DNA from 4 places in the Peribacillus sp. P4_C12 genome. Region 2 is predicted to be linked to each of the others. Evidence: riboswitches for the same ligand, from Rfam matches in the RefSeq annotation. Region 2 holds a riboswitch; each other region holds the start of a gene.

Region 1 (5,127 bases), on a different contig from region 2:
GTTCGTGTTCCATAGATTAATCGGGACAAAATACATCTCCCTAAATGATCAGTCCCCAATGGAAACTGAGAGGAGGGCCCTTGCAGCTTCTGAACGATATCAATCAAGTTCGGATCATTAGGAGCCAAAAAAGGAGCAAAAAGAGCCAATACTGTCAGGAAGGAAATAATCATGATGCTGATCATCATGAGCTTATGTTTCATCAGCTTTCGTTTCACGTTTTGCACCACTCTTATTTCTCTCCCTCCCAGCGTATACGAGGATCCAGGAAAGAATATGTAAGATCTACAAGAAGATTACAGACCACAAAGATCACACCCATAAATAATACACACCCCTGAATCATCGGATAATCTTGATTTAATATAGATGTGACAAATAACTGTCCCATGCCTGGCCAAGCAAAAATTGTTTCAACAATAACCGCTCCGCTTAGCATGTTACCGAAGCTCATGCCAAGTCCAGTTATCACAGGTAGTAAGGACTTTTTTAAGACATGCCTGATAACGATTAGTCTTTGGCGCAACCCTCTCGCTCTAGCATAAACAACAAATGGCTCATTCAAATTTCCCAGCATACTAGCCCGAAGCAATCGCATATACGTACCTATATACGCAAAAGCCAATGTCAAGGAAGGAAGCACTAGATGAGCCAAAGTCCCCCTTCCCAATACAGGAAATAAATCTAACTTTACTGATAAAAAATAGATCAAGAGAAAGCCAAGCCAAAAGGTTGGCATAGAGACACTTACAAAGGCTAGTATTCTGCTAAACTGATCAACAAATTTCCCCTTGTAAATAGCAGAAATCATTCCTAAGGGTAAACTAATAACAACAATAAAGATAAGCGAAGCAAATGTTAATTGAACTGTTGGGAAGAAATGTACCACAATTTCTTCCCATACAGAGTTATTGGACACATAAGACATCCCTAAATCCAATTGCAACACTTTTCCCAGCCACTCAAAATACTGGACATATAAAGGCTTGTTTAATCCAAGCTCAACTCGAAGGGCTGCCACTGTCTCATCCGTAGGAGGAATATGTGACGCCCTTAAGTAAGCTACTGCCGGATCTCCAGGAATTAAGTGAAGCAAGATAAAAGTGATGAGAGAAATTCCTAATAAAATTGGAATTAAACTTGTGAGACGTTTAAAAATAAACCAACTCATGTAGCACTCCTTAAGTTGTTTTTAAGTATCCCCACTTCAATTAACGTCAATTGAAGTTAAAGGGACCTCAGCTTCTTGAGGTAAAAAATCTACTCCACTAATGTTTTTTTGATACACTGCTATATTAGACTGATAAGATATCGGTAAATATATTGCTTGTTCGTGCAATGTCGTTAATATTTCTGAATATAGTATTTTTCTCTCTTCTTCGTCTGTAGTTAATAATACTTTCTTAATTTTCTGGTCTATTTCTTTTTTTATTGGCAGCCCTAATTGAGCGTTATAATCTGGACCACCATTTTCCGATTTTGTCGTCATAGAAGCTAAATAGGAATGTGGATCAAACGGTACAGCCCAAGTAGATGTAAATAATAAATCAAATTCACCTTGAAATGCCGTTGTCCAAAAAGTATTAGTTTCTTGACTAGTCAACTTAACATCTATTCCCAGCTTTCTAAAATCACCTTGGGTAAATTCTGCGATTGACTTTTGGATGTTGTCTGTACTATTAAACAGTAATTCCAATTGCAATTCTTTTCCGTCTTTTTCTCTAAATGGTTTCCCCTTCACTTGTTTCCATCCAGCTTCATCCAATAACTGTTTTGCTTTTTCTGCATCATATTCATATGGCTTTATATTAATTTTCGTGTATGGCAAAGTAGGTGGAAACAAAGTATCAGCCTTTTTTTCCATACCATAAAAGATCTTATCAATAACAGCCTGTTTATTAAAAGCATGTTGGAGAGCTAACCGAACTTTAAGATCTTTAGTCGCTTCTCTATTTGAGTTAAGAAGCAGCGTTCTTGTAGCTGTAGGTTCTGACAATTTGGTTTCATATTGCCCTGAATTCTTCAAAAATTGGAATGAATCTTGGCTTATGACCCCGTTTCCAAAAATAAAGTCGAGTTCTTTTTTCTCAAAAGCTAATACTCTTGACTCACCGTCAGTAATGACTTTAACAACCACCTTATCTACTTTAGGTTTAGTACCCCAATACTGTTCATTCCTTTTAAAAACTGCAAACTCATTTTTCTTATATTCGCTCAATACCCACGGTCCTGTGCCAATCGGAGACTTGAGTCCGTCCTTAAATGTGTTTTGACTGTCAGGGAAAGCAGCTTCTCCTACAAATCTCAACGGTCTGATGTAAGTTAGTTCTTGAAGAGTTGGATAATACGCGTTGTTCAAAATAAGTTTAAATGTATATTCATCTATTAYTTCAGTACTTTTGATTTGGTTAATTAATTCCACCCATTCATGTTGTTTGCGATTATCTAAAATGGTATCAAAGTTTTTCTTAACGATTGCAGCATTAAAGAGGGAACCATCGGAAAATTTAACATCTTTCCTCAGATGGAATACATATTCTTTTCCATCTTTCGATATATCCCAGCTCTCTGCAAGCCAAGGCTGAATTTCTCCGCCTTCACCGTAATAAACAAGGGATTCATATACCATAGCCTGGGAAAAAAACTCATTCGGAAAATATGTGTGTGGATTTAAGTCTCCTATATCCCCAGGCCATGAAAAAGTAACAACTTTTTGTTTATCTTTATCTGATGTATTTTCTTGATCTATTGTTGTGTCGCTGCAACCAGTAACAAAAATTGTGAAAATTACTAGTAGTCCAACAAAAGAATGGAATAAACTAGACCGTTGTAAAAACATGTTTTCTCACCTTCAATTATGGAATTTTATCTATTTGAAAAATCACGAAATATAAAAAAGCATTTCCAACCAGATTTAACGGTCAGAAATGCTTATAGGTTAAGAACAAATTCGTCTTCTAGCACTCTAACACCTCCCTATCTCCCGTAGGTTTAACAGCATTTTTAGAACGGGCAGGTTTTCTGACTTAGGTTCATCATCTCCATGCGTCTTCCCGGATATTATCCAGTGACTTTCTTGCATAGGACTCACCATTACAGCGGCGGGACCGTGCCGGATTTTGCACCGGCTTCCCTTTTAAATATTCGCTTTTAAACGAATATACCCATTCCAATACTATATGAAATTTTCCCTCATCTTCATAGTAAATAATAGAGCTTGTCTATCCTAAAATTATTTTGTCGAAACCATTTGTTACTTCTTAACACTTTATTAGTTTCATCTCTAAGTAATTTTTGATAAACCCAGCTACTAAACCTATCCATCTAGCAATAAACGAAATACAGTTAGTAAAAAGGAGAATAAACAGGTTCTCTTTAAAATTCAACAAATTTTAAATTCTCCTAAATTATACAGTTTTACGATTACAACTCTCTCAAAATGGAGATATTCACTATATGAAAATAAAATCAAAAAAAGTTTACCTAATACAAATTATATTCGTTATTGCAAATTTATGCTATATCAAATTAAAGTCCTGATGTTTTTTAACGGCTCGTTATGTATGGAAGTAATAATTTTATATATAAATAGTTATCAGTAACGACATATATCGAATGATAGTGAGGAAGATTTGTATTGCTCCCGCCAGAATTTGTTTACTTACTATAATATTTAAAATCATCCTAATTTATGTAATAATAAATATACTACAATAAAGGAAAGGTTTTGAGGGGGTTTTCGTTGGAAAGTATGGAACTACTACATAATAAAATAGAGACAATGAGGAAAGAATTAATAAATACAGCCTTRAAGCATGGATTCTCCTCACCAAAAACATTACATTTGAGCCAAGAACTTGATAAACTCTTGAATATACTTGTGCATGAACAGGAGTCGCTAACTCCAATAGGCCTTCAATAAGATGTAAGGGTGCTTCTCCTCTAAGTAAGTAGACTTGAAGCCTGATTGATCATATTTTCTCCTTTCTACCATAGGGCTTCATGGTTCAATAGCGGGAAAACGGTTGGATACTAAGCCCTAAATTCCTAAATCTACTGCTCCTTTTCCATGCTATCGTAACAATTTTATAAATAATAAAGAAATAAGTGGATATAAGTAAACCTGCCTCTATGAATCCAAATTCTTCAGCTACAATTGTAAATATAAAGTCGGTATGTGCTTCAGGAAAATACACATAACTTTGATTAAACCCTTTTCCTTTGAGTCATTCCAGAACCAATCGCTTATATGGATTGCTATAATTGATAACCAATTCCCTTCCCATAGCCAAACGGGTCTAACCCAAAGTACCTTTATGATCTATTCAAATTATAAAGACTTGGAATATTATCGATTCAAATCAGTTGGAAAGAAACGTGTGAAAGGCGTGTATCTTATCCAAATGTGAATAGATTTACGACCTTCCATATTAAAAAAAGGCTTTGTTAAAGAACGTTGTTGTTTTTTCTAAAAAAATATTTAAAGAAAAAAGCTCTTTTATGAAAAGGGCTTTTTTAACGTGCTGATTTATTAGGTATTGAAGATTAATCCTCATCTTGGTTTTCAAAATCACTCCACGTCCAATTGGACCAATGAGTGTTTGGCGTGTGAGAATGTACTAAACTTGTATCATTTAGTTCAATAGCTTTGGCAAGACTTTGGAAGAACTTATTTTCACTAGGCTTTTCTTCATCAGTGTGTTCCCATTCATCTATTTGATAAAACAGGTTTAGGTGAGTGTTTACACCAATTTCATTTAATAAATCCGGAGTTGCAAGCCAAAATTTTTCTTTATACTTAGAACTAAAGAAACGAACGAGTTTGGTTGGATTAAATGATTGAGTTTGGAGTCCTATTTGTGCATACTCCTCTTCTTTAGGATTTAAATTGATAAGTTCTCGATTAACAAACATTTTTAAATGGAATGGATTGACTAAAAAGTTATCTTCGTCATCAAACCAATCTTCTTCATTTTCTAAGGTTACAATATTATCAAGACCTATAATGATTCCTTGTTCTTCAGTAACATTACCGTAAACATAAAGGTCATTAGATATATCTTGGTTTTTGTTCACACCTACTATTTCAAATACAATGAGCCAGTTATCTGTTTCTCGAAAAACTGA
Region 2 (7,805 bases):
GTTTTCGGCAATGGCGCATTGCTGAAATGCAGGCGATTTTATCTACATAGGCCATCACCTTACCGCCAAAGATGGTGTTGTGATGATTCGTATCTGGTGGGAAAACAAGATCCGTTAAAAAAGTCCGTGACTGCCGGGTAGGATTAGCATTTGTAAAATCAATACCTTTTTCAGTCATTTGCCTGTTGATTGACCAATAGGTTTTTGCGAACGATTGTTGCGGCTTCCACCATATTTTTCAAAGAAGCAACGGTTTCAGGAACGCCCCTTGTTTTCAGACCGCAGTCCGGGTTAATCCAAAATTGATCTTTATCTAATACTTTGATGCCTCGTTCAATCATATCGACCATTTCCTCGACTGCAGGAACGCGTGGGCTGTGAATATCATATACGCCTAAGCCAATGCCCTTTTCATATGTTTTTTCCTCAAATGCGGAAGCAAGTTCACCGTGGCTGCGAGATGTTTCGATGGAAATCACATCGGCATCCAAGGAAGAGATGACATCCATGAAGCTGTTGAAATCGCAATAACACATATGCGTGTGAATTTGCGTTGTATCTTCCACACTTGAAGTAGAAATCAAGAAGGAGTTCACAGCCCATTTTAGGTATTCTTCGCGGTCGCTTTTTTTCAGGGGCAGACCTTCTCTAAGGGCAGGCTCATCCACCTGGATCATTTTGATTCCGGCAGTTTCTAACGCTCCCACTTCTTTTTCCAAGGCAAGCGCTAACTGGTAGCAAACATTCTCCTGTGAAATATCATCACGGACAAATGACCAGTTTAGAATCGTTACAGGACCTGTCAGCATTCCTTTTACTGTTTTCTTAGTCAGAGATTGTGCGTACACACTTTCACGGACTGTCATCGGCTCGATGAAATGCACATCGCCATAGATAACAGGGGGTTTTACGCAGCGAGAACCGTAAGATTGCACCCATCCCTTTTCAAGGAAAACGAATCCACCTAGCTTATGACCGAAAAATTCAACCATATCTGTTCGTTCAAACTCTCCGTGAACAAGAACATCCAAGCCGATTTCTTCCTGGATATCGATCCATCTGCTGATTTCTTCGTTAACAAATGTTTCATATCGTGCAGCAGTCCATTCCCCTCGTTTGAATTTTCCGCGGGCTTGTTTTACTTCAGCCGTCTGCGGAAAGCTTCCGATTGTTGTTGATGGAAGGAAAGGCAGTTTGAAAAATTCCTGTTGTTTTTGATAACGCTCTTTAAATGGCAGCTGACGGCCGGCTGTTTGACTCTTCGCCTGTTCGACACCAGTTTGGACGTCTTTATGATTTCGCGCATTTGAACTTGCTAACGTTTGAAGTGCTAATTTGTTAGCGGCTACTTTTTCAGCAATTGCTTCGGCACCTTGATTACTACCTTTAACTAGTAGAGTGATTTCTTCAAGCTTCTCATCAGCAAAAGCAAGGGCCTGTTGCACATCTTTAGTAAGAGCCGTCTCATTACGAACCGTTACTGGTACATGAAGCAGGGAGCAAGAGGGTTGAAGCCAAATTTGGTCTTCGGCTACGGTTTTTGTGATGGTCTTGATCAACTGATTCTTTTTCGATAAATCGGAAAGCCATATGTTTTTCCCATCAATCACACCTGCACCGAGCACTTTGTCTTTCGGGAAGCCGAATTCTTGGAGATTACTAAGATTTTTCCCTTTATCATGGACAAAATCAAGACCGATCCCTTGAACGTGTAATTCAATCACCTCTTGGTAGTGCTCTACCGCATCAAAGTATGTTTGTAGCATGATGTTCAAGTTTGGAGCTGCTTCATTCAATTTTTCATATAAGTAAGTAACAGTTTGCATATCATCTTTAGAAATGGAAGAAACAAGGGAGGGTTCATCCATTTGCACCCACTTCACGCCTTCTTGTTCTAGCTCTTGCAGAATTTGTGTGTATAAAGGCAGGAGACTAAGGACGATTCCAGGTACATCTTGTTTATTGTAGCCTTTAGAAAGAGTAATAAAAGTATAAGGTCCGACTAACACGGGCTTAGCTTCAATTCCTAGTTTTTCTTTGGCTTCGCGATAAGAAGCAAGTGGTTTATTTTCTGTCAAAATCAGCTGTGACTGTTTTAATTCGGGAACGATATAGTGATAATTTGTATTGAACCATTTCGTCATTTCAGAAGCAACTTCATCCTTGTTTCCGCGAGCCATAGAATAATATACAGAAAGGGGAACGGTGCCGCCTTTATAGGCTGAATAACGCTCAGGAACAAGACCGAACATTACAGACATATCGAGCATTTGATCATATAAAGTAAAGTCATTGACAGGAATAATATCAATACGTTGGTCCTTTTGCTTTTGTAAGTTGCCTAAACGGATGGCTTCTAGCTGTGCCGTAAACTCCGATTCATCGATTTTTCCGGACCAGTAAGCTTCTAATGTGCGTTTCCATTCACGATCTTCCCCAATTCGAGGGTACCCTAAACTACTACTTTTCAATATTCCCATCCTCCTACATTCTTTTTTCTTTAAATAAAATAACAACAAAAAAAGCACCCCTAACCGTCAAAAGAGAAAGTTAGAAATGRTTAAAATAAAGGGGTATACAAAAACCCCTTAAAATTATAAGGTCCCTAACACTTCCCTATTCTCCGTAGGTTAAAACAGTGTTGTCGAAACAGGCAGGTCTCCTGACTTTAGGAATCTTATTAGCGGCAGGCCTTCCCAATCCGAAAATCAGTGGCATATTGCATAGCGCTAACATTCCTATTACAGTGGCGGGACCGTGCCGGAATTTCACCGGACTTCCCTTTTAATCCTAAAAAAATTAGGAACCTATTTCCACATATGAAATTTCACAAACCCGCTGTAAATTAAACTGCAGGCAACAAATATTTATAAAATAAAAACTATTATAAAAATTTAGACAAGCTTATCATATCCCGACTAAAATGGTCAATAAGGAAAAAAGTCTCGGGAAATGGGGTCTGACCCCGCCCTATATCGACAAAACTATTMGTGCATCTAGGTTTGTTTAAGGATGTGAATGTTGGGAAATGGGGTCTGACCCCTAAATAAAGAATATATTGTTTGGACGGGGAGTATGTATAGGGGGAGTGGGTTGTTTTGAAATGAGGCGTGGGGGATGACTTTTTACATCTTGATTGCAGGGATTATTTTTTGCATGGTGATGAGCATTCGAACGTTATTTCTTGTTGAGTCGGGAGGAAAAAAGTTTTCTCTAGAGGATATGCTGTGGCTCGGCAATTTATATGCGACGATATTAGTAGGTTTTGCACTGATTTATTTATTATACGAGCTTCAGAATCATTCGGTGATTCTTGATATGGGCAATCGTTTGGACGGCAGTTTTTACGAGCAACTGAAGACTTCTTTTTATTTTAGTGCAATGACAATGTTTTCAGTAGGGTATGGAGATATAGCCCCGATAGGCATGGGCAGGATGATTGCGACAATCCAGGCGTTCATTGGATACACTCTCCCGGCAGCGTTTGTGATCCGGACAGTGATTGACTTAGAGCAGAAGGAAAGGAAGAATAAATGAAAGTTGTGTTTCTTTCAATTATTGGGTACGCTTACCATAATGAAAGAAATGGAGGGGTAAGAATGACTGTTAAAATTGGAGAAAAAGCACCGGATTTTCAACTTCCTGCAAACAACGGTGAAAAAGTTTCCCTATCGGATTTTAAGGGCAAACACGTTGTTTTATATTTTTATCCGAAAGACATGACGCCTGGTTGCACAACGGAGGCCTGTGATTTCCGTGACCACAATGAGCAGTTTGAGGAATTGAATGCTGTTATCATAGGGATTAGTCCAGATCCGGCGGCGCGTCATGAAAAATTTATTGAAAAATATGGGTTACCTTTTCTGCTACTAGCTGACGAAAATCAAGAAGCTGCTGAATTATATGATGTATGGAAATTAAAAAAGAACTTCGGCAAGGAATATATGGGCATTGAACGTTCAACTTTTCTGATTGATAAGGAAGGAACGATAGTTAAAGAATGGCGTAAGGTAAAAGTCAAAGGCCATGTCGAAGAAGCGCTTGAAACTCTTCGTGATCTAGAAAAATAAGGTACAGCCAGATGAAGGATAAGCGAATAACCAAGCTTGCTGAAAGGCTGATTCATCATTCCGTACAATTACAGCCAAAAGAGAGAATCTTGATACGGGGTCATATCAACATGAAACCGCTATTGAAAGAGCTGATTGATGAAACATACAGAATCGGTGCATATCCATATGTCGAACTGGAAGACGATGAAATAAGCCGACACTTGTTAAAAGGGAATGAGAAGGAACAACTTGATACCTTATCACAATGGACTTTGAGGAAATATACTGATATTGATGCGATAATAATCATCTCCAGTGAAGAAAACGATGCTGAATTGGCAGATGTTCCTGCAGAGAGGCATCGTCTTCATGGGGAAGCGATGAAGTCGTCGACTCTTTTCTATGTAAACAACCGGCGTTGGGTTTTACTTAATTACCCGAACGTCAGATTAGCACAAAAAGCAGGTATGAGCTTTAGAAGGTACGAAGACTTTCTATTAAACGTGTGCACAATGGATTACGGGAAAATGGAAGTGGCACTGAAACCGCTTAAGCAATTAATGGAGCGTACTGAAAAAGTCCGGATTGTTTCACCTGGGACAAATCTCACCTTTTCCATTAAAGGAATGCCGGCTGTCATATGCGCTGGGAAAAACAATCTACCTGACGGGGAAGTGTTCACGGCACCCGTAAAAGAGAGTGTTCATGGTAGGGTAGCTTTCAACACACCTTCAACATATCAAGGAATCACCTTTCGTGACATAGTTTTAACCATACAAAAGGGGAAAATCACGAAAGCAGTTTCTAATCAAAATTCTAAAATGAACGAGATTCTCGATGTAGATGAAGGGTCCCGTTTTATTGGGGAATTCGCGCTTGGAATCAATCCATACATTATGGAGCCAATGGACGATATTTTGTTTGATGAGAAAATATGTGGCAGTCTGCATCTAACTCCTGGCCAAGCCTATCAAGAGGCTGATAATGGTAACCGTTCTTCTACACATTGGGATATGGTTTTGATCCAGCGTCCTGAATATGGCGGTGGTGATATCTACTTTGATGACATTCTGATCCGAAGGGATGGCATTTTTATGTTGCCGGAACTAAGTGCTTTAAATCCAAATTTATTAAAATAAAGCCTTTTTTATCAGGGGTAAGGCTTTTGTCCAACTCAAAAAGAGGACACCTGAATATGCTTTATTAAGGGAATACCTCCTCAGAGAAAGTTGCACGGGACATACAGAGCCCGTGTTTTTTTATGTTAATTAAAAGGTGAGATAAACATGTTAGTACTTTCAACAATTATTCCAAACGAAGACATCCAAAAGCAGATGGAGGATACCTTTCCTGCTTTGAATTTCATTTAACAATAGGATTGGGGGGATGAACCACTTCGTGAAGCAAAAATCTTAATTACATACGGCGAAGATTTAACAGATGAGACAATTGAGAAAGCACCGAATTTAAAGTGGGTTATGGTTATGCGTGCAGGTATGGAATTAATAAAGCCATTGAGAAGCGCGGGATTTTGGTAGTGCACGATTGGGATGCTTTTACAGTACGAAAAGAAATTGAAACAGCTTATCAAGAATGAAGCAGACGAGCTGTGGGATTGAAAGATAGAAGTAGGAGAATTGAATGGGAAATCGATACTCATTCTTGGTGCTGGTGCAATTGGCGGAGAGGTAGCGCGTCTTGGGAAAGCCTTTAGGATGACCACAATTGGGGTCAATCGTAGCGGAGCAGCACATTGATCGTCTTTATTTTGAGTTAGTTGATGTATTACCGGAAGCAGATTACATCGTATCTGTTCTGCCAAGTACGATTGAAACACAGAATCTGTAGCAAAAAGAACACTTTAAAGCTATGAAAGGTTCTGCTGTCTTCGTGAATATTGGACGAGGTGATCTGGTTAAAGAGGAAGTGTTGATAGAGGTTTTACAAAACAGGGAAATTGCTCATGCCATTTTAGATGTATTCGATCCAGAACCTTTAGAAAAGGGACACCCGTTTTGGCGTATGGAAAATGTAATGGTCACACCGCATCTTTCGAGTAAAAGCAGTGAATATTTACCTAGAACCTTTTCAATTTTCGAAAAAACATGCATGAATTCCTGGATAGATGGAAAAGACTTTATCAACGTCATTGATCTATTAAAAGGATACTAGGCACAATTAGAAAATGGGAAAGATTTAAAGGGTTAATGAATAAACTAAAAATGAATCGATAAACAGATGAAATATTGACAAAATCAACGTATAAAAGGTACACTATTTATAAATATTATAATTTAATAATTCATACTTAATGAGAAAAAGAGGTGGATGGCGGTGTCTGAAGTTCAGTTAAAAGAAGCGTTGGATTCCCTTAAAGATACCGGTGTAAGAATAACTCCTCAACGCCATGCGATACTTGAATATTTGATAAGCTCTATGTCTCACCCTACCGCAGATGATATATATAAAGCGCTAGAAGGTAAGTTTCCCAATATGAGTGTGGCTACGGTTTATAACAACTTGCGTGTGTTCCGCGAAGTAGGATTGGTTAAAGAACTTACCTATGGTGATTCTTCAGCAAGATTTGATTTTGTAACGACGAATCATTATCATGTAATCTGCCAAACCTGCGGAAAAATTGTAGATTTTGATTACCCGGCATTGGACGAAGTCGAACATTTTGCAGCACAGGTCACCGGTTTCAATGTTAGTCACCATCGGATGGAAATCTATGGAGACTGTACAGAGTGCTCAAAAAAAGAAGCACATTAAAAAAAGTTCCGCCACTTGGTTGGAACTTTTTTTTTGTTGCAAAAAAATGATACAATTAATCTTGGACCATTTGCCTGGGAGAAATAAGCTCTCTTAAGGGGTTATTTAGTCTTGCAGGCTTTTGCGATTATATTTTTCGTTAAATTCTTCGCCTTCTAACTTTTTATCAAGGGTCAATGGTTCTTCACAATGCATGCAAATATCCACACGCCCTAATATTTTTGTAGGTTTACTACAGTTAGGACATACAACCTGGATCGATTTTGTAGAAAGCATTCCAATCCAAAAATAAACGCCGGTACTTGCAATTATGAATAAAAGACCTAGACCCATAAAAAGTGTCATAACAATAGGGTGTGTTTTAAAGAAAAGTCCGAGATACATCACAATAAAGCCGATGAAAATCAAACTTAAAGCAAATGTACGGATTTTATTGATTTTGCTAGAATATTTAGCCATGGATTGTCCCTCCTAAAATATAACTTTAACTATAACATAAACTACGGATGGAACAAAAAAGAAATAAAGGATACATATTACTTTTGAATATGTTGTTTTTGTAAATATCATCTAGGTGAAATACAGGATTTTGAAGAGTTTTGTCGAATGTAAAAAAAAAAAAGGTTTTGGAGGAATTTATAATGGAAGATATCCTTCGCCCGATTTATCAAGAGCGAGCAAGTTTAAAATCTACACTTGGAATCTTGTTAATAGAAAAAAGAGAAAATAACAGCCCGATTACCGATACATTTGACTACATTCTTTTTGTTATTGTAGATGAAGCAGAAGAGTCAGTGTTTTTAAAACACTACACATACCAGGACAAAAAGGCAGCTTTACATATCGTAAAGGAAGAACAACTAAAAGAATGGCTTCTATTAGGTACAAACCGAAAAGTAGTTGACTGGATTTATAACGGAAAGGTCCTTTTTGACCGAAATGAATATTTGGATCATTTGAAAACCGAAATTCGAGAGTTCC
Region 3 (13,904 bases), on a different contig from region 2:
TCTTCGCTCATTTGCTTCTGTCAGCCCATGGCGAAGTAGTGTAATAGCCACAGAATCAGCCATAACCAGAGCTCAACTCCTTCCACGGATGCACCCAATACATCCCCCGTTATCCCGCCGAACCAACTAACGATTTTCCGCTTTATATACAATAGGAAGAGTAGAGAAGCCAGACACATGATAAAAAATAAAGTGACCAGCTTGAAATCGAAGCTCCATGCAACCGCAAAACTCACAATAAAATACAACCAATAAATATATAAACTGTTTTTCCTTACTGCACTTTGAAAGAAAGCACCAAGTCCCTCTTTTTTTGCCAAGGGCATCCGGCTAAGTAAATAGCCCATCACACATTTACTTAAAAGTGGAAGACTAATAATTAAAAAGTATGTCCACGCATTGACTCTATCGACGATTTCATAAATAAATATAAACCGGGCGGCCAAAAGGACGATGACGGAGATGACACCGAATGCGCCTGTCCTGGAATCCTTCATGATTTCTAAACGCCTCTCTTTATCCTGATAGGAAAAGAAGGCATCACTTGCATCAATCCAACCATCTAGGTGCAAACCGCCTGTTAATGCCATCGTTAAAAACCAAACCACAAACGCAATCGAAAGGGATGACAATGGGGTCCACTCTACTAACGCGTATAAAACACCTCCCAATATCAAGCCTAGGAAAAGCCCGACTAAAGGAAAGGTTTGAATCGCACGGTGGATATATTTCTTATCCATCGGTAGCTGCTTCTTTATTGGGAACACGGTAAAGAACTGCAGGTTAATCAAGAATCCAATCCATCCGTTCATTCCTGCATGCACCCTTTCATCAATAACGGAATCCCTGATTCAACAAGATAAGCCTCATCTGCCTGTTCGACGACTGCTTGATGAAGCAGGCCAAGTATTTTTCCGTATATATGGAGGAACTCATTTTGAAAAATCGGCTCCTGTACCACTTCGTTGCTTACGATTATCAAACAGCTGGCTTGTTTTCTTATCTCATTAATTCCGCTGATTATTTTTGTGAAAACACTATGTAAAAACTCCTTTTCAAGCGGTATATTGGGACCGAATAATTCATTATCAAGTAGGGTTGTCAGGCAATCGAGTAGGATTATTGAATCTTGATTTAGGTCTGAACCAATCCGTGTAATATTCGTCGAGTACTCCCAGGTCCTCCAAGCAATTGGACTACTTTTGCGATCCCTTTGGTGCCGGCGGATGCGTTCTTCCATTTCAGCATCACTGACTCGGCCACAAGCGAGGTAATGCAAGTTCCCACTCAATTGGATTGCATATTCTATTGCCTTTTTTTCTGCAAAACGGCTTTTACCGCTCCGGACACCACCGGTTATAAAACAGAGCCTAGATTTCTCCACTGTCTTACCCCCTCCATCAGCATGGCATTATCACACTCACTCTTCACTGCGAACCGGAGCCACTTTCCATCTAGCCCTGGAAAATTATACGTATGACGTGGTACGATGCCCTTTTTTAATAAAAAAGGCAAAAGGGATAAGGATTCATCTTTCACTAAATAAAAATTGACCGTGCTATTTGAGACAATCAACTCATGCTCTTCATAAAACCGGAAAAGTTTCTGCTTTTGCAATTGAATATACGCTCTCGTTTTTTCTATATATTCTTCTTCAGCAAGGCAGATTTTCCCGACTTCTAATGCCACATGATTGACGCTCCAATGCGATTTATAGGTTTTTGCCTGATTTATGATATCTGGTGCCGCCAGCAAATAACCCAACCTCAAGCCTGGAATTGCAAAAATTTTCGTCATTGATCGTAGAATCAGTAAATGGGGGAATTGCGTAATTAAAGAAGCATAAGTAAAGGCGTTTTCCGTAAAATCATAAAAAGCCTCATCCAAAACAACCAGACAATTTGCTTTTCCGCATTCTTTGATTAATTCCCTAACTGCTTCTTGCTTAAATGAAATCCCTGTCGGATTATTAGGCGTACATAAAAAAATCGCGTCATATTCAGGTAATTGAGGAATCAAACGATCGAGATCTAGTTGCCACTCAGGTGCATCAAGTTGATGAAAGTCTACCTCGCATTCGGCTGCTAAACAAGCTTCTGCATATTCCGCAAATGCAGGCTGAATGATTAAGACCTTTTTATTGGCTAACCTGTTCGCTACCAACATTATTATTTCCGCACCACCGTTACCTACCAAAACGGATTGCTCAGGAAGCGCTTCTTTTTTTGCAATTAATTTTGTCAGTTCAACGGCATGCGGATCTGGGTAATTTAAGATTCCTTCGAAGAATTCGGACCACCGTTCCTTTATACGTAAAGGAGGACCCAATGGGTTGATATTAGCACTAAAATCGAGAACCGATTCAGGCATTTCGATTTCCAGCGCTTCGTAAAGATAATGCGGATTAGAGCCATGAGAAGGTAATGCCAAGAGTAAGTCCCCCTAACCAAAGCATCAGTAAAAATATAAAAGATGTCCGATGCATGATAGTAATCGTTTTTTGAATATGTATTGCTTCTAATGGAACAAGCGGAACGCCCATCCTGGCACGGTCAGAAACTACTCCTTTGTACATATTCCGGCCGCCAAGCTGTACACCCAAAATTGCAGCAACGCCTGCTTCACACCACCCACTATTCGGGCTTGGGTGCTTTTTCGCATCATTGAACAAAATCTTCCATCTAGCCCCCAAGCTATGATAGCTGGATTTCGAGCTTAGCAGCATCAAGAAACCAGTGAGGCGACTAGGAATCCAGTTCACGATATCATCGAGCTTAGCTGAAGCCCAGCCAAATTGTCCATATTTATCATTTTTGTAACCAACCATTGAATCGCAGGTATTAATTGCCCTGTACATCATCGCGAGTGGAGCACCGCCGATTGCTGCCCAAAACAGTGGAGCCGTAACTCCATCACTCGTATTTTCAGCTACGGTTTCTACAGTGCCTCTGACTATTTCGGATTCATCAAGATCAGCAGTATCACGACCGACAATATAGGAAAGCTTTAGCCTCGCTTCAGGAAAAGCTTGTTCATTCAGAGGATGACACACATCCATTCCTGCCTGCTTTAATCCCTTCTGAGCAATCGTCGTAGAAATAACAACAGCTTCCCATAAAATTCCCGCAAGCGGATGGATAAGATAAGCTAAATAGACAGTTAGTCCTGTTGCCAATAACACCAGTGTTAAAACAATTACCAGCATGAAGAGGCCATTTCGTTTTTTATGTGTGCCTCTATTGAATGAATGATCCAACTTGCTTATCAACGTTCCTATCCATTTAACGGGATGTGGCCAATTTGGTGGATCACCTATTAATAGATCAAAGAAAAAAGCCAGTGTAACAGCAAAAAGGTGATGGTAAATCATAGTTCCTCAATCCGTTTCCGATTTTTCTTTATTGCTTCTACGGTACAATCATATACACCGCGACTGATCAACTTCCCTAGCGGAGTAATGGTGCCTGCATATTGAAGTGCCTTCCCTCTTTGGGTTGCGGCAATCAAAATACTGTCTGTCGATGTTCCTGTCGCCACTGTATTTGTCACCTTATCCAAAACACGCAAATCATGAAGCGCTTTTACTTTTGCCTCGGTCGCGGTGACAATGCTGTGGATAAAGGCCTCTTCTGCCATGTGCCCATTTACAAAGATCCATGTATTTATGGTTCCTGGAGTGGAAATCCAAGAATGTTGGTCAGCTAAAGAGGCGTCGATGGCATTCCCTACTCCAGCCGTCACGATGATAAAAACCGAGAAATCATCATCTCTTAAAAACTTGAAGGCCACCGTATCGAGAAAGACAGCTGTCATCATTCCGACCGTTTCCTGTGGTTCAAAACCGTGTGTTTTTAAAAAGTCAGCCATTTCAGCAAAATGATCCTCGTAATTATAATCACGATGGACATGCCTATTCACGAAATGTTGATGCCAGCCCGTTCCTGAACCGGTCACACCAGAAGACATCGTTCTAAGCGGAATTGGTGAATTCAATTGAATTATTTCGGTGCCAACCGTCAAATAGGTTTCATTAATTTCCAAAGGTGCGAAATCACAGACATGCTTTTCCGGGACAATGAACATTTGCGGCTTCGGAAGGGCAGGATGCGGATGTTTTTCAATCGTCGTCCGGTATACCTCCTGAATCCGTTCCTGTTGGAGCACTTCATTCGGCACATTAATGACTTGAATTTGTCCTTTTTCAAGTAACATCAGCCGATCACAGTACAAGCCGGCCAAATTCAAGTCATGGAAGATTGAGATAACTGTTAGCTCCAGCTCCTTGGCCATTTTCCTCATTAAATCAAGAAGCTCCTTTTGATAGGAAAGATCCAAGTGGTTCGTTGGTTCATCTAAAAAAAGAATTTCCGGTTCTTGGGCAAGTGCTTGTGCCAGTAAGACCCGCTGTCTCTCACCGCCTGATAATCGTTCAAAATGAAGATCCTGAAAATCCGCGACTCCCGTTTGCTTCATCACACGTTGGACAATCACCTCATCCTCAGAAGTCCAACTATGAAACCAGCCTGTTTGGTGAGCATAACGGCCAAGAGAAACAGTCTCTTTTACCGTATAAGAAAAGGCTAATGAGGAATGTTGAGGCAACACGGCTATAACTTGTGCAAGATGTTTGGCCGAATACTCCTTCAAGTCTCTTCCCCTTATTCGTATGCTTCCTACCTTATAATCGAGAACCCCGCTAAGCATACTTAATAGCGTCGTTTTCCCGCTGCCATTTGGACCGAGAATCCCAAATAATTCCCCTTTATGTACGTCAAAAGAGACAGAGTCCAAAACAGCTTTATTGCCATATCCACCTGTTAACCCTTTAACTTCAAGCATGAATTCTACCCTTCTCTCCGTCTCTTTAATAAAATCAGGGCAAATGCCGGGGCCCCGATAAGTGAGGTAATTACACCAATCGGCAGTTCCGAAGGTGCAATGATCGTCCTTGCTACAAGGTCAGCCAAAATTAAAAACCCGCTTCCTACGAGCAAAGATAACGGCAACAAATGCTTATGATCTGGCCCCCAAATCCTACGAACCAAATGAGGAATAACCAATCCTACAAAGCCAATCGTTCCCGAAACAGCAACGGCTGCCCCAGTTAATATCGAACCAGCTATCAGAATCCACATTTTTCTCCGCTGAACATTCACACCCAAATGCTTTGCACGATCTTCCCCAAACGTCATCGCATTCAATTCTTGGGTATTCATAATCAAGATCAACGAACCAATGATAAAAAACGGCAAAATAATCGCGATATAATTCCAGCCGCGCATTGAAACGCTTCCCATCAGCCACCCGATGATTTGTCTTAATTCCTCGCCCGTCAACGCAATCATTAATGAGATGAAGGCACTTAAAAACGAGCTGAAAATGATTCCGGTTAAAATAATTGTTTCTACTTTCATCGATCGATCCATTTTTCTCGCAAAAGTTAGCACACAGAAAATCGTAAGCAATGAAAACATAATACTTAACGTCGGTAGGGTATATAAACCGATCAACGGCAATGATATATTCAAAAACAATGTCAATACAGCGCCTACTGATGCTCCTGATGAAATCCCTAATGTGTAGGGGTCAGCAAGCGGGTTCCTGAGCAGTCCCTGAAAGGCTGCCCCGGCAATCGCAAGCGAAGCCCCAACCAAACCTGCAAGTAATACACGTGGCAGGCGGATGTTCATTACGATATTCGTCAGCATCACATCTGGCTCAACTGAGATTGGTAAATGAAAAAATTCCTTGCCGATAATTTGTATAAGCGCGGGAATCGGTACTGACACCGAACCAAAGGAAATGCCAATCGTCATTGCGAAAAGCAAAAACAATAACGCAATCAAATAAGCAAACGCCCACTTAGTTGTCAAATAGGTTCGGATAGACTGATTTGGCAAGTTCCTCTACTCCCTCTATTAAGCGTGGACCAGAACGGGTCACTAAGTCAGAATGGACATCAAAGACTTGACCATCCTTAACAGCAGCTACATCTTCCCATCCTTTTCGGCCCGTCACTTCACTAACTGGATCTTTTGTATAATAACCATATGTTGTGATAATGACATCCGGATTTGCAGCAATCATAGACTCTTCATCAATTTTCGCCCACCCGTCCAATTCGGCTGCTGCATTTTTCGCTGAAATTATGTTAAGCATTTCATTCATGAATGTATTTTTTCCAGGTGTATAAATATCCGGTGATGGCGAAACCTCTACTAGAACGGTTTTTCTTTCCTCATCCTTAACGGATTTAGCTTTTTCCTGAATTTCCTTCAGTTTCGTTTTCATATTCGCAACGATTTCTTTTGCCTTATCATGTTCTCCCGTTGCCTGTCCAATCATATCAATAGACTCATACACTTCGTCAAAGCTTTGTGCATCATTGACTACAAGGACATCTATTCCAGCATCCTTAAGCTGCTGCAATCCCTCATTCGAATTATGGGCACTGGATGCATGAGCAAGAACAAGATCAGGCTTTAAGGAAACGATTAACTCCGTGTTCATTTCCATTCCGCCAACTTTTTCAATTTCTTTCGTTTCTTCCGGGTAATTATCATTGTCGGATACACCAACAACCTTTTTACCCAAACCAAGTGCAAAGACCACTTCTGTATTACTTGGTATCAATGTAACAATTTTCTTTGGTTGTTCTTCTATCGTTACTTTTTCACCCGTTGCATCTTTTATCGTAATCGGGAAAGCTTGGTTTTCAGTATGATTTGTTTGTTGCTTTTCTTTCGTTCCTTCTTTTGATGTATCATTGCAACCAACCATCATACCTGCAGTTAGTAACATCACTAGAATCAGACCATAGATTTTCTTCATTTTACATCCCTCACAATCTTTTAATTCAATTTCCGACCACCTAAAGAAAACGCACCCTGAAGTGAAGAGGCGAATTTCAAAACAAAAGCATCTCCCGTCAAACGGAAGATGCTTGTATGGCAACAATATAATTACGGACTCAGAAGGTCTGCCACACACCTTCCCATCCGCGTAGGTTACAGGTGTACGAATCTTGGCAGGTCTCCTGGCTAATGGTCATCGTCAACGGCACCTTCCCATATCTCACATACAGTGGTACACAGCCGCTAACTCCCATTTACAGTGGCGGGACCGCGTTGGTATTTCACCAACTTCCCTTTTAAGTCATTAAGACACCAAATCGTTCATATGTATATAATTTTCACTGCTTTTCATTATACACTATGTAAGAAATGATTATTATATGATTTTTCAGACTGATTCCGAAATACCTTGTCTTCAATTAATAACGTGATGCATTTTCAATCAGCGCTGCAAATCCATCGACTGACAATCCGGGTGAAATCCGAACTCGGTGCAGTGCATGCATCCCTTGGTCCCTTGAAGCTCCACCAGCTTCGGTGGTTACTGCCATCTTGTATCCAGCATCTTCTGACAACCTAAGGCTCTCCTCGTTATACCGACCAACAGGATATGAAAGTACTGTCGTGTCCTGTTGGAGAATACGATCGAATAAATCCTTTGACTGGACCATTTCAGCTTCCTGCTGCTCTACCGTCATACGGTTAAGCTCAAGATGGTTGATAGTATGACTTTCAATAGAAATCCCATTCTCGCTCATCTCCACCATTTGTTCTCCAGTCAGGTGATGACTTTTTTCAATAGATTTCCCGATCATAAAAACAGTTGCTTTCATATTATATTCTTTTAATATAGGAAAAGCCTCCGTGTAATTATCTGTATAGCCATCATCAAAAGTAAGCCAGACACACTTTTCACTTGGCATCCGATTTTCCGTTAAAACAAGAAATGCTTCCCTAGGGGATAATGTATAGTAATCATTCTCCCGAAGCCAGTTCATTTGTGATTGAAATTCCTCTCTTGGTACCCGAAGGTTATTACCTTCAGAAATACTATGATACATCAATATTGGAAGTTGAACCGTGGACTCGGCTCTTATCCAGTTTCTCGTATCGATCTGTTCAGGATATAATCTGTCCTCCGAATTCTGCCCGGCGTCATTCTCCGCTGCTGCAACCACTTCAATGTTATCTTCCGCAATCGGTGCAGCCGTCTTTGTACCTATATTCTCTAAAACCCCTTGTGAGCATGCAGGCAAAATTAAAATTCCCAGCAATGCTACCATCAATAAAACTCTGTATTTTCCCACTATCATTCTCCTAATTTTTTCTAGCATAATAGTACCAGAAAACCAGTAAATAATAAAGTATTCCATTTAGCGCAAAAAAAGGCAACTCGGTGGCTGCCTTTTTTTAACTAGTAAATCGACAAGTACTTTGATCACGCGGAATGCCTAAATCTTTCGGCACCATCGTTTCAATCAAAAAGTTCTCATCTTCTTCATAAATAATCTTCTTCATTTCAATTCCGAAGTATTCCTTCATCCGGGATTCTGTCATGACTTCCTGGACTTCCCCGTAAACGACCGGCTTTTGTTTTGCTGTCATTAACACATGGTCAGCAAGGAAAAACGCATGGTTTGGGTAATGCGTGTTTATGATACAAGAGATTTTCTTTTCTTGTGACAAACGCTTTAATGTCTGTAAAATCACAACCTGCTTTTGAACATCAAGATGGGATTCCGGTTCATCGAGAATGAGCACTTCCGGGTCTGATACCAGCGTACGTGCAATCAATGCTAGTTGCAGCTCACCACCACTGACTGTATTGCAGGACTTCCCAGCAAGATGGCCAATCCCTACAGTTTCCAGGGCTAGGTGAGCGGCTTCACGGTCCTTCACGGAAGGCTGGGCAAGCGCACTGATGTATGGGGCTCTTCCCATAATGACCAATTCTTCGAGTGTAAAACCAAATACCATTTTATGCGCCTGCGGAACATAGCCAATCCGTTTCCAGACTGTTTTGCGTGAAAGCGAAGGAAGCGGCTTTCCATCAATGAGCGTTTGACCTTTTTTCCAGTCCAGAAGACCTGTGATGCATTTTAACATTGTTGTCTTTCCTGCACCGTTTGGTCCTAGTATCGCCATTATCTCTCCGTCATTCAGCGAAAAGTTAATGTCTGTTTGGTAAAGGTAAGGAACTTCTTCTTTTTTCCGAGCATAAAAGTAATTTCCTCCCTGCACCTCAATTCTCATGACCAGCCACCTCCTGTTTTTCTAAGCAATATTGCGAAAAATGGTGCACCTATAATTGCCGTCAAGATTGAGAGTGGAATTTCTGTAGCTGTTACCGAGCGAGCCAGATTATCAATCAACAATAAATAGGCTCCACCGATTGAAAGAGATACTGGTAAGACTAGTTGATTGTTATTACCAACTAGCATTCTTGCAACGTGAGGAATAATTAACCCAACCCAACCAATGATACCCCCTATCGCAACTGAAGCAGCAGTAATAAGTGTTGCGCCAAAAATAACTGTCCACTTCAAACGTGTTACTGGAATACCAAGTGATTTAGCTTCATCCTCAGGCAACGTCAATAAATTTATTCTCCAACGAAGAGAATATAGAATCAGAATGCCCACAAGGATAATCGGTCCCCCAATATACAAGTCCTTATATGTTGCCGTACCAAGACTTCCCATCAGCCAGTAAGTAATCGCTGGCAGTTTTGCTTCCGGGTCAGCGACGAATTTAATTAAGGAAATCAACGCCTGGAATAATGCCGATGTAACGACACCAGCCAGAACAAGCATGAAAACAGGTGAATCTTTTTTTCCGCTAATCATGAAGGTAAAGACGATTGCCGCTAGGCCGAAACCAAGTGCCATCACTTGTGTAGCGAAGCCATGACCTAGTAATAGAATCCCAAGGGAAGCGCCAAACCCGGCACCAGCCGAAACCCCAAGGATATCCGGACTAACCAACGGGTTGCCAAACATACCTTGGAATGAGGCACCTGCGATTGAAAGACCAGCACCTATTAACAAGGCAAGCAAAATACGCGGCAGGCGTATTTGCAGGACCACCGTTTCTTCCATCTGCGTCCAAGTATGGTCAATTGGAAGAAAAGTTGATAGTAATATCTTGATTTGAGTCCCTAAATCCATTCCGTAACGTCCAATGCTTAGAGACAAAATAACCATAGCGATTGGTAAAATCCAGAACAGGAGCGTTTTCCATTTTTTCATATTCATTCCCTACTTTACTGTTTTGCAGCATCAGAAGAAGGGTGCAGAATATTCTCTACTTGTTCTTCCTTTACATCGTAATCATAGAATTCTGAATAATAGTCTGTGATTTCTTTCTCCATATCATAGTCAAATAGTTCAGGATGATTTTTCTGTGCCATCCACTCCAACATAAGCGGCGCATCTCCACTTGGCGGGAACCATCTGTAAATACCCAGAGGAATTTTATAAACATTTCCTGCTTGCACAGCCTTTACCTGACTCCAGTCTTGACCTTCAAATACATTGTTTGTTAGGTCTTCAGGTTGTGTAGTTGAAAAGTTTGTAATGTAAATAATATCGGGATTCCACTTATAAATTTGCTCCATATTCACTTCTTTTGTTCCGGTAACTTCTTCTGCCGTAACGTCGTATGCTCCTGTTGCGTTTAGCCATTGATTACTAAAGAAGTTTTTACCGCCAACCATAATGCTTTTATCGCTGTGTTGGTAAAGTATTAATGCTCTTGGCTTATCTTTCTCTTTGATACCATCCAATTTTTCATCCAACTCAGCTTGGACCTTTTTGCCTTTTTCCAAGAACATGTCCGTTCTCTCAGTTGTTCCAGTAATGTCACTCGTCACTTTCAACCAACTGTTAAAGGTCGCTAATGGTTCAGCTGCCGCTACATCAATAGCACTTAAGGCCACCACAGAAACGCCTGCATCCTCTAATTTATCAATAGATTTTTGATTCTGTGAGTTTTCAAAATAAAGCTGCGGATTGATTTTCATTAATTCTTCTACGTTCACTTCACCATTTTTAATAAACGACGTATCCGCTTTTAAAATATCCGGCGACATGTCAGCAAGGATGGAATTCTCCGCCGCATTATAAGCATTCGGATGTAATCCAACAACCTCCTTTGTTGAGTTTGTAGCCACATACCATGTAGAAAAGTATGGAAGAATACCACCAACAGCTATGCGCTCCACTTTACCTGGTACAGTTACGTCACGGCCAAGCTGATCTTGAATGACTTTCTCTTCAGCCGTCGTTTGTTTTTCAGCTGTATCTCCTTTTGTTTCTTCCGCTGTATTGCCGCAGCCTGTAATCAAGGCTGCCACCACAGTTGTTGCCGCTAACATTGTCCATTTTTTCTTCATGATGTTCTCTCCCGTACTTATTTTTTAAGCCATTTCGCCATCCCATGTAAAAATGGTTTGGATTGATCTATGAATCCTAATCCGATATGAAAGATTGGATCTAGTGTAGTAATAACTAATTCTCCGTTATATGACACGTCATCTATATAAATAATTGAGCGGCCGTCCGGTGTATCCACTAGTGATTTTGCACCTTCCGGAACTTTGAACGTTCCATGATAATGCCATTTCATATCTGAAAGACATACATACTGATACAACGGATGATCTATATTATTAGCTGTTAACGGCAGGTCTCCGTGCTCTTTTACCCACCAACTAAAATTCACTTCTGAATTCTCCCAATATACTCCCGGAAGCCAATTGTCCAGTACTTCGCCGAAAACGACTAATCGCTTTCCTTCCTGAAGGAATTTAATGAAATACGATTGGTAACGTTTTAAAAGTAGTAGCGACATCCGATCATTAACAATTAGCGTGTCGTATTGACTTAAATCATAGGTATGTAGTTGCCGAATTTGGAGCACATCGTCATACATATAAGCGAATTCTTCCATTTGAAAGAAGCGATGATGAAAGCTGTAACCGTTATCTAAAATTGCTACTTTCATTTCTGTTCCTCCTTGTTTGCTTCATATTCTTGACGAATCCAATTTAGCATCTGAGTGCTTAAAACGCGTGAACTATTTTCTTCAATACCGAAACGGTAAAGGTCTGTACCAGCTCCAGCAACAATCGTGCCACCCGTCGTTTTCCGATCGATATAAATGATCGCTTTCCCATCTTGATCCTCAACAATGACTTCCGAATGTTCAGGAGCCTCTAAGTATCCTCTTGAGAAAAAGCCCCGAACTCCTTTTTTATGATTCAAATCATAAGGATCAATTCCATAGAATATTGGATGCACGGGCTCGGTAAGACGGATTTCACGGTCTCGCAAGGAAATAGGAGATCGCTTCCAATTCCCACAACCAGGTAGCCAAGGAAGGAAATTTTCAGCTTGTGAAAAAATGACGCCACCATCATTTAAATAGTCTTCAAGGATGTGTTTATGATCAAGTAAGAAGGCCTCTTCTACAAAATTCGTGATCAGGATTCCCGCATATGCAGATAAATCAGCGTATGGAATATCATATAATTGCAGAAATACTAACCCTCTTCTGTAGTCAATCTCCTGAAGCCTTGTAAATTGAATATCCATACTTATATATGCAATAGGTTTCATAACTCACTCACTTTTCTTATATTAATATAATATATTCATTTGGTAATAATTGAAAAATCGACACTCTTCTAATGTCTATTACTAATTTTATTTTATTGAAATAGAGTATTTACTATGGCTTCAGTATAGTTGATAATGATTATCAATGTCAATGAATATATTATGAATCTTCAGGAAACATAGCCTCTCCTTGCTTTAATAAATGGCTTGCTTCCCCTACTGAACTCAAGCAAGGTTCTTATATTAGACACCATCATTACCCAACTTTCTCCGACTATTAACACTGAACATCATCACTTGTTAAGCTATTATGATGAATATTTTCATAAGTATAAGCTATTAACTTGAAAAGTTTGCCTATAAGAAATATAATGAATAGGTCGTTGAACTTTTTATATGTCCCAGTAGCTCAGTAGGATAGAGCGACAGCCTCCTAAGCTGTAGGTCGTAGGTTCGATTCCTATCTGGGACGCTAATACAGACAGAAAATAACCCCTTATATATTAAGGGGTTTTCTGTTTTATATGACTTTCTCACTTTTAATACAACAGTAGATTTGCTGAAAATGAAGGATTTCAATAAAAGTATTATTTGAAAGCGCCCAGTCATGGGTGCTTTATTTTTAATGGAATTTCTCTTCCTTTGTCGAATTTCTAATTTTATCGACTTAAAGGGAGAACTAAATGACAAATACTAATTACTCACCCACACCGCTTCTTTGTCTTCATTGTGGAAACGCAACCATTAAGCAATTAGAGGTATTTTGGTTCTGGAAAATATTTTATATTAACACCTAAAAAGCACCCCTATAATCGTGCTTTTATTTCATTTATGATTTGGAAACGCATAGCGTTCTGTCTATTCCGAAAAGGTTATGAATGAAAAGTTTAATCGTTATGTCTCCTATTTCATGAGTAATGAATGGCAGCATGAACCATGGCAGCCGGAAGGTAAAAAGATTTTCCCTAAGATTATACTGATTGCTGACAACCGGTATAATTTACCGATCCATTCAGGCGTCCAATTCTTTCAATTCCAGGACATAAAACAATTCCTTACCCTCACTTCAAAAACGGAGGGAATCAGGGTAAATATCGGATAAAAAAGAGGAGCCGACGAAATGGCTGACTCCTTCTACAAATTAATACGATAGATGCTTATTTATCTTTTAAAAAATGTGGTTTATTCAATGTCCAAGGGGTTCGGGTTTCGTGAACTCCTTACTTAATGTTCCCTTCGTTCCGGTACCGTTGACAGACGCCATACGGGTCTTCTCGCCTTTATAAAGTTGCCCCTAGTTAACTTATAAAAGCCTATATATCAATGGTTAACCAGTTAAACAAAATTCCTAGAATGAAAATAAATAAAGACTATGGAAATTTTCCATAGTCGAGGAAGATCGAAATAAAAACGCATTTCTAATTATCGAAGT
Region 4 (6,179 bases), on a different contig from region 2:
AAGAACTTTGGAACATCCTTCTTTCGCATTATTTAAATAAGTCTGGATAAACGGTCTTTGCTGCGAGCTCTACAGCTTCACCAATCCTCGGTCCAGGACGTGACATAATATTTTCATCTAGTAGATAGACTTGATCATTTTTCACAGCGTTGATATCTTCCCAGCCTTTACGGGATTTAATTTCATCAACAGCATCATCTGCATAGGTAGCAGTTGTAATGATAGCATTAGGGTTTCGTTTGACAATTTCTTCATCTGAAACCTTAACCCAGCCTTTTTGGTCGGCAAAGATGTTTTCAATGCCTGCAGTTTTTAGAATTTCTTGTTGGAAGGTTTCCGATCCTGTTGTATAGATTTCTGGAGCTGGACTAATTTCAAAGTAAGTTTTTTCCTTTTCATCTAATGTTTCAATTTTTTCTTCAACACTTGTAATTTGGGTTTGGATATCTTTCACTAATTCTTCGCCTTTTTTAGTAACGCCCATGACATCAGCGATTTGCCCAATATCTCCATAAACATCATCAAAATTTGTCGCGGATTTTATAATGAATACTGGGATTCCAGCATCTTCAAGTGGCTTCAGCGTCGTTTCATCACCAATGGTATAAGCAATAACGGCATCTGGTTTTAAGGAAATAATTTTCTCTGCATTGATATTCACCGAGTCGGAAACATGTTCAATATCTTTTGCTTCCTCTGGATAATTATCGAAGTCGGTCACGCCAACGACCTTATCCCCCAGCCCTAGTTTAAATAAAATTTCTGTATTACTTGGTTGAAGTGAAACTACTGTTTCCGGAACTTTATCAAATTTTATTTTCTTTCCAGTATCATCGGTAACGGTATAGGCTTTGACTTCTTCTGTCTTATTAGTATCTTTCTTTTCCTTTGCCGTCTGGTCATCCGTTACTCCACATCCGGTAAGGAAAAGGGCAAGTATCAAGGTGGAAATCCAACTAAATCGTATGCTTCTCTTCATTATTTATTCCTCCGTTTTCTTCTTCATTGGTTTGGTTGGGTATGATTTACTGATAAAAGCAATCTCCTCAATACCATGTTGCTTATTGACGTAGACAGCCATCACGAATAGAACATTTGCAAGCAAATGGGCGTAATCAAAGAGAATTTCAGGGATTTCTCTTTCTAAACTAACCTTGTGTAAAGCACGGACCGACTTTTTGGCTTCACTACGGCAAGTATGCAGAACACAGGCGGCGGTTGACCCTTGCGGAAGCACGAATGTCTCAATATGCTCTTTAACTTCTACGACATAATGGTCGTAGATTGCACTTAGACGTTTCAGATCATTGTCGGTAATGGCCAATTTCCCACGGACTGAACCATTTAAATGATAAGTCATCGGCAACAATTCCATTAAATCTCGGTATACATCCGGAACATCCTTTGTAAGCGAGGCGGCCAAGCCAATTTGTGTCGTCAAAGAGTCGGTACGTATTTCATATCGACGGTAGACACGGATTCGCGCATGTATGGATAGCATAAAAAACGAAAATCCTTCTTTGCCATAACTCTTCCTCCTCTTCATAGTTAGATGAATCACCTCGGTATCGCTTTTCTCAGTAAAAGAAAAAGCCGACCAAGGGCATTGGTCGGCATCAATCACCTATGTATCTGTAACAGAAAAAGATGGAAGATTGCCGTACAATCCTCCTATCTTCCGAAGAGCAGAATACGATAAAAAAGGCAGGTCTCCTGGCTCGTGCGTCATTTTACTCTAAGAACCTTCCCATTTGAACAGGATGAATGGTTATCGATGTGAATCTTTATCCTCAAACAGTGGTATTTATCTTATTTCATTAGCACTTACAGTTGCGGAAACAGCTTCGGTTTTACACCAAATTCCCTATTAAGCTGACAAGTCAGCACCTTTTTCTGCAAGGTTTATATTCACTTAGCAACAGTTTACCATACCTTTTTCCTAAAGCAGTATGAATATTTTTAGAGAAATTCGTTTATGGTTTGCGAATTATCTAGTAAACTTACAATGTAAGGTTTAATTGGATGTTAATGTAAAACGTATATCGAGTATAAAGAATATATAATAGGTGTTATATAAGAGTAATAGGGTAATTTCAGGAGGTAGAGAATGATTTATAAGCAGGTAAATCAAAAACTGGAAAAGATTTTAGGGAATATTGAAAAAGTGATTATTGGAAAACGAGATATAGCAGAACTGAGCATCGTGGCACTTCTTTCTGGGGGGCATGTTTTATTGGAGGATGTTCCTGGTGTAGGTAAGACTGTCATGGTCAGAGCACTGGCAAGATCGATAGGCGCAAACTTTAAGCGTATACAATTCACACCTGATTTACTACCTTCAGATGTAACGGGTGTTTCAATTTTCAATCCAAAGGAACAAGAATTTATTTTTAGACCAGGACCAATCATGGGCCATATTATTTTAGCCGATGAGATAAACCGGACATCGCCCAAAACACAATCTGCCTTGCTTGAAGCAATGGAAGAGGCAAGTGTGACGGTTGATGGGGTTACAAGGGGATTGGAGAAACCCTTTTTCGTTATGGCAACACAAAATCCCATTGAGTACGAAGGAACATACCCACTTCCCGAGGCGCAATTGGATCGTTTTCTATTAAAAATGAAAATGGGCTATCCGGGTGTGGACGAAGAAATTGAGGTTTTGCACCGAGCTCAATATGCCGCACCACTTGAAGAGTTAGAATCTGTTATTACTTTAGAGGAATTAATAGCTTTACAGGAAGAGGCTAAAGCAGTGATAGTGGATGACACGATAAAGCGGTATATTGTTAATTTGGCTAATCGATCTCGTACGCATGAGAGAGTATATTTAGGGGTGAGTCCACGTGGATCGATTGCATTGATGAAGGCGGCCCAAGCTTATGCACTTTTGCAGGGCAGAGATTATGTTCTACCGGATGATGTGCAATATTTAGTACCGTTCGTGTTTGCCCACAGACTTATCCTGAAGCCAGAAGCGAATTATGAGGGAGTGGATGCTGGCATGGTGATTCACGAGATTGTTGCGACGATTCAAGTGCCTGTGAAGAGAGCTGTGACCTAATGCGGAACTTGATTAGCATCTTAAAGGAAAACATGAGTGTGATTGGCTTGTTATTACTTATAGCGATTTCCTTTTCTTTTGCGATGTTTCAAGGCGGTTTTGTCAGTTGGTTTATTTTTTATACATTTTTGCCGTTCACTGTGTACTCTACGATTCTACTTTTTTATCCGATTAATAACATTATCGTTGAGAGAAAGGTCAGTAAAAGAGAATGCCGAGCAGGCGATTCTGTAGAAATAGCTTTAACTGTTACCCGTAAAAACAGGCTGCCTCTTTTATATTTGATGGTAGAGGAAGAGTTGCCGAAGGAATTGGAAAATAGGGGGATGCAAAGCAAAACACTTGTCTTTCCGGGTTTCAGGCATACCTTCAGTATGACATATACTTTGGACAATTTGCCACGGGGTGAGCATACATTTCAAACAATCCGTTTCAGGACAGGAGACTTTTTTGGCGTCTTTGAAAAGGAAGCGACATATAATTTACCTTTAAAAATCACTGTTTTCCCTTCATATCATGAGCTTACCTACAGAGATTTTGAGCGCGTATTCAATCAGGGACAAGTGGGATTGACAAAAAAAACACAGCGAGAACATTCAGTAGTGTCTGGCGTAAGAGAGTATCAGCCAGGTGATCAGTTGTCCTGGATTAACTGGAAGGCAACGGCTAAAACAAGTGAAATCATGACAAAGGAATTTGAAGTTCAGAAAAACCGTGATGTGTTTATCGTGCTTGATAATCAGGAATCGCTTTTCTTCGAAGAAGCAATTGTAATGACGGCTTCCTTTGTACATGTCATGTTAAAAAAAGGCATAGAGATTGGTTTCGCTAGTACGGGATCGAGGCAAATCTTACCGACTGGAGGAGGCAATAACCAGAAACGAAAGATTTTTTACCGCCTTGCTAAAGAAAAACCGAGTAGGATAACCACTTGGAACGGGATCATAAGGAAGGAAATTCTGCCGGCCAACGCAGCTGTGATTTTCATTGTCTCGGAATTAACATTAGAAAAGGTAGAAGTATTGAGTGCATTCCGCGCTAATCAAGGATTAACGTTGTTTTGTGTGAAAAACCCAGCAGACTTTACAGATGAGGAAAAAAAATCAAGATCCGCAGCAGTATCACGGGGAATAAAGGTTTGCTTTCTTGAACAGGGGTATCTGCAACACGACAGACGAGAGGTGATGATGAAATGAATGTTTCAACCCCCTTGTTGGAAAAGTGGATGCATGTTCTTCTGTATACCTTTGGTCTGTTGTTGATCACAGAATGGTTAAGGCCTGTTGAGAAACTCACGGATACAGGGAATATTGTTGTTTTTGTTCTGTTTGTGATTTTTTCCCTACTACTGCATTATTTCCACTTCCATTGGCTAATCCGCTGTACCCTCTTAAGTGTTTATATAATGATTTCAGTACAGTTTCTTCATTCGAAAACCGCTTTATTTGAATTTTCATGGTTTAAAGGCTATCTGCTTGATTTCACAGCCAATCTATCAAATATATACGATGGAAAATGGGAGTTACTTTCAAATCCATTTCGAACTTTTCTATTTTTCTTGCTTCTTTGGCTTGTGACATATTTGATTCATTACTGGGTGATGGTGAAGCAAAGTATCTTTTTCTTTTTTATGTTAACGGTGATTTTTATATCGATACTTGATACATTTACTCCCTATGATGGTGATAAGGCAATGATAAGAATCATCATTATTGGTTTTGCAATGCTCGGTCTGCTGGCCTTGATGCGTCTGTCCATTCAGGAGCAGCTTAGGTTTTCAAGGGCTCCTATCAAGAAATGGATCTTGATCCTTACGGGTATGATTGTGATAAGTGTCCTTTTCGGTTTTGGTGCCCCTAAGTTCTCTCCACAATGGCCGGATCCAGTTCCGTATATTACTTCTTATTCAGATAAAGTGATGAAAGAAGATAGTAGTTCCACAGACAAAAGGGTGGGGTATGATGAAGATGATTCGGAACTTGGCGGATCGATAGAGCCAGATAGTTCTATTGTCTTTTATAACAATGCTCCTGCAGGTCATTACTGGAAAGTGGAGAACAAAGATGTCTATACTGGAAAAGGATGGGTTTCCTTAGAGGGAATAGACTTTTTTACTTTTTCTAACGGCCAGGAAATGACTTCGTTAAATACTTACGATATTCCGGAGGTAGTAAAAGCAGATGAAATGTCAGCGAGAGTATCCATGATGGAATTGTATTCTCATATTCTTCATCCGCAGTCAGGTTATTTAAAAAAGGTCGAGGGTAAAAAAGGAAAAGAGTTCAAGTTTTATAAGGATATGGACAAAATCATATCCGAAAAGGAAGACGGCGAAAGCCTTCTATTGAAGGAATATGAAATGACCTACGATATGCCGAGGTTTGATATGGCTGAGCTAAGGAAGGTCACAGAGCCGGATGAAACGATGGGTGTCTTAATGGATAAAAATACTCAGCTTCCAGAGGGCTTACCTAATCGAATATATGAATTGGCATCGCAGCTTACAATTAATGAAACAAATTGGTACGATAAAGCGAAAGCCATTGAAAATTATTTTGATGGTCCAGATTTTGTTTATTCAAAGGATGATGTTGCGTATCCGGGGGCAAATCAAGATTATGTCGATCAATTTTTATTCGAGACCCAGATTGGATATTGCGACAACTATTCAACTGCAATGGTCGTCTTACTACGTGCCGCCAATATACCGGCTAGGTGGGTAAAGGGTTATACTGAAGGAGAAAAATCAATTTATAAGGGTGAATCCGTTTATAAGGTAACGAATAATAATGCTCATTCCTGGGTAGAAGTTTATTTTTCTGGAATTGGCTGGATTCCCTTTGAACCAACAAAGGGATTCACTGGAGAAGTTGAATTTTACAATTCGGACTTGAAACAGGATGATATAAAGAATTCGGAGACGGACACTCCAGCTAATGCAGAGCAGAAAAAGATGGAGACTAGTGAACGTCATGATACTCCTGATAAGGATACTCTAGCATCTAGAGACAGGTTTGTGGGAAGCCAGGAAGGAATCGTGAAATGGACTTCTATCACTCTCATAAGTTTGTTGATGCTTGTGACAATTGGTTATTTCTCTAGAAGGAAGTGGATT

What was found. Region 2 has a riboswitch for cobalamin ahead of metE (5-methyltetrahydropteroyltriglutamate--homocysteine S-methyltransferase). Riboswitches for the same ligand answer to the same signal wherever they lie in the genome.
Region 1: another riboswitch for cobalamin. It lies ahead of nikA (nickel ABC transporter substrate-binding protein); the one in region 2 lies ahead of metE (5-methyltetrahydropteroyltriglutamate--homocysteine S-methyltransferase).
Region 3: another riboswitch for cobalamin. It lies ahead of AC1DUW_RS00190 (ABC transporter substrate-binding protein); the one in region 2 lies ahead of metE (5-methyltetrahydropteroyltriglutamate--homocysteine S-methyltransferase).
Region 4: another riboswitch for cobalamin. It lies ahead of AC1DUW_RS10555 (hypothetical protein); the one in region 2 lies ahead of metE (5-methyltetrahydropteroyltriglutamate--homocysteine S-methyltransferase).

What each region holds. Positions count from the first base shown of each region.
Region 1 covers NZ_JBFUIB010000233.1:378-5,504, forward strand. Annotated here, with positions in the region: partial or broken gene AC1DUW_RS19720 (ABC transporter permease) at 1-230, opposite strand, end outside; gene nikB (nickel ABC transporter permease) at 233-1,171, opposite strand; gene nikA (nickel ABC transporter substrate-binding protein) at 1,208-2,839, opposite strand; cobalamin riboswitch at 2,995-3,183, opposite strand; gene AC1DUW_RS19735 (aspartyl-phosphate phosphatase Spo0E family protein) at 3,752-3,922, shown strand; partial or broken gene AC1DUW_RS19740 (FtsW/RodA/SpoVE family cell cycle protein) at 4,008-4,211, opposite strand; gene AC1DUW_RS19745 (DUF7003 family protein) at 4,546-5,127, opposite strand, start outside.
Region 2 covers NZ_JBFUIB010000134.1:879-8,683, reverse strand. Annotated here, with positions in the region: partial or broken gene AC1DUW_RS15930 (acyl-CoA thioesterase) at 1-178, opposite strand, end outside; gene metE (5-methyltetrahydropteroyltriglutamate--homocysteine S-methyltransferase) at 171-2,480, opposite strand; cobalamin riboswitch at 2,636-2,826, opposite strand; gene AC1DUW_RS15920 (potassium channel family protein) at 3,118-3,537, shown strand; gene bcp (thioredoxin-dependent thiol peroxidase) at 3,600-4,070, shown strand; gene AC1DUW_RS15910 (aminopeptidase) at 4,082-5,191, shown strand; gene AC1DUW_RS15905 (NAD(P)-dependent oxidoreductase) at 5,690-5,809, shown strand; gene AC1DUW_RS15900 (hypothetical protein) at 5,778-5,900, shown strand; gene AC1DUW_RS15895 (NAD(P)-dependent oxidoreductase) at 5,943-6,224, shown strand; gene perR (peroxide-responsive transcriptional repressor PerR) at 6,381-6,824, shown strand; gene AC1DUW_RS15885 (YgzB family protein) at 6,930-7,283, opposite strand; gene AC1DUW_RS15880 (nucleotidyltransferase-like protein) at 7,466-7,805, shown strand, end outside.
Region 3 covers NZ_JBFUIB010000001.1:32,447-46,350, reverse strand. Annotated here, with positions in the region: gene AC1DUW_RS00225 (histidine phosphatase family protein) at 1-63, opposite strand, end outside; gene cobS (adenosylcobinamide-GDP ribazoletransferase) at 21-812, opposite strand; gene AC1DUW_RS00215 (bifunctional adenosylcobinamide kinase/adenosylcobinamide-phosphate guanylyltransferase) at 809-1,384, opposite strand; gene cobD (threonine-phosphate decarboxylase CobD) at 1,357-2,430, opposite strand; gene cbiB (adenosylcobinamide-phosphate synthase CbiB) at 2,405-3,370, opposite strand; gene AC1DUW_RS00200 (heme ABC transporter ATP-binding protein) at 3,367-4,839, opposite strand; gene AC1DUW_RS00195 (FecCD family ABC transporter permease) at 4,845-5,900, opposite strand; gene AC1DUW_RS00190 (ABC transporter substrate-binding protein) at 5,863-6,831, opposite strand; cobalamin riboswitch at 7,010-7,186, opposite strand; gene AC1DUW_RS00185 (polysaccharide deacetylase family protein) at 7,274-8,137, opposite strand; gene AC1DUW_RS00180 (ABC transporter ATP-binding protein) at 8,265-9,107, opposite strand; gene AC1DUW_RS00175 (FecCD family ABC transporter permease) at 9,104-10,102, opposite strand; gene AC1DUW_RS00170 (ABC transporter substrate-binding protein) at 10,117-11,247, opposite strand; gene AC1DUW_RS00165 (hypothetical protein) at 11,265-11,858, opposite strand; gene AC1DUW_RS00160 (hypothetical protein) at 11,855-12,472, opposite strand; tRNA gene AC1DUW_RS00155 (tRNA-Arg) at 12,871-12,944, shown strand; gene AC1DUW_RS00150 (hypothetical protein) at 13,347-13,574, shown strand.
Region 4 covers NZ_JBFUIB010000051.1:3,969-10,147, reverse strand. Annotated here, with positions in the region: gene AC1DUW_RS10560 (ABC transporter substrate-binding protein) at 29-979, opposite strand; partial or broken gene AC1DUW_RS10555 (hypothetical protein) at 983-1,527, opposite strand; cobalamin riboswitch at 1,687-1,906, opposite strand; gene AC1DUW_RS10550 (AAA family ATPase) at 2,108-3,064, shown strand; gene AC1DUW_RS10545 (DUF58 domain-containing protein) at 3,064-4,260, shown strand; gene AC1DUW_RS10540 (DUF4129 domain-containing transglutaminase family protein) at 4,257-6,179, shown strand, end outside.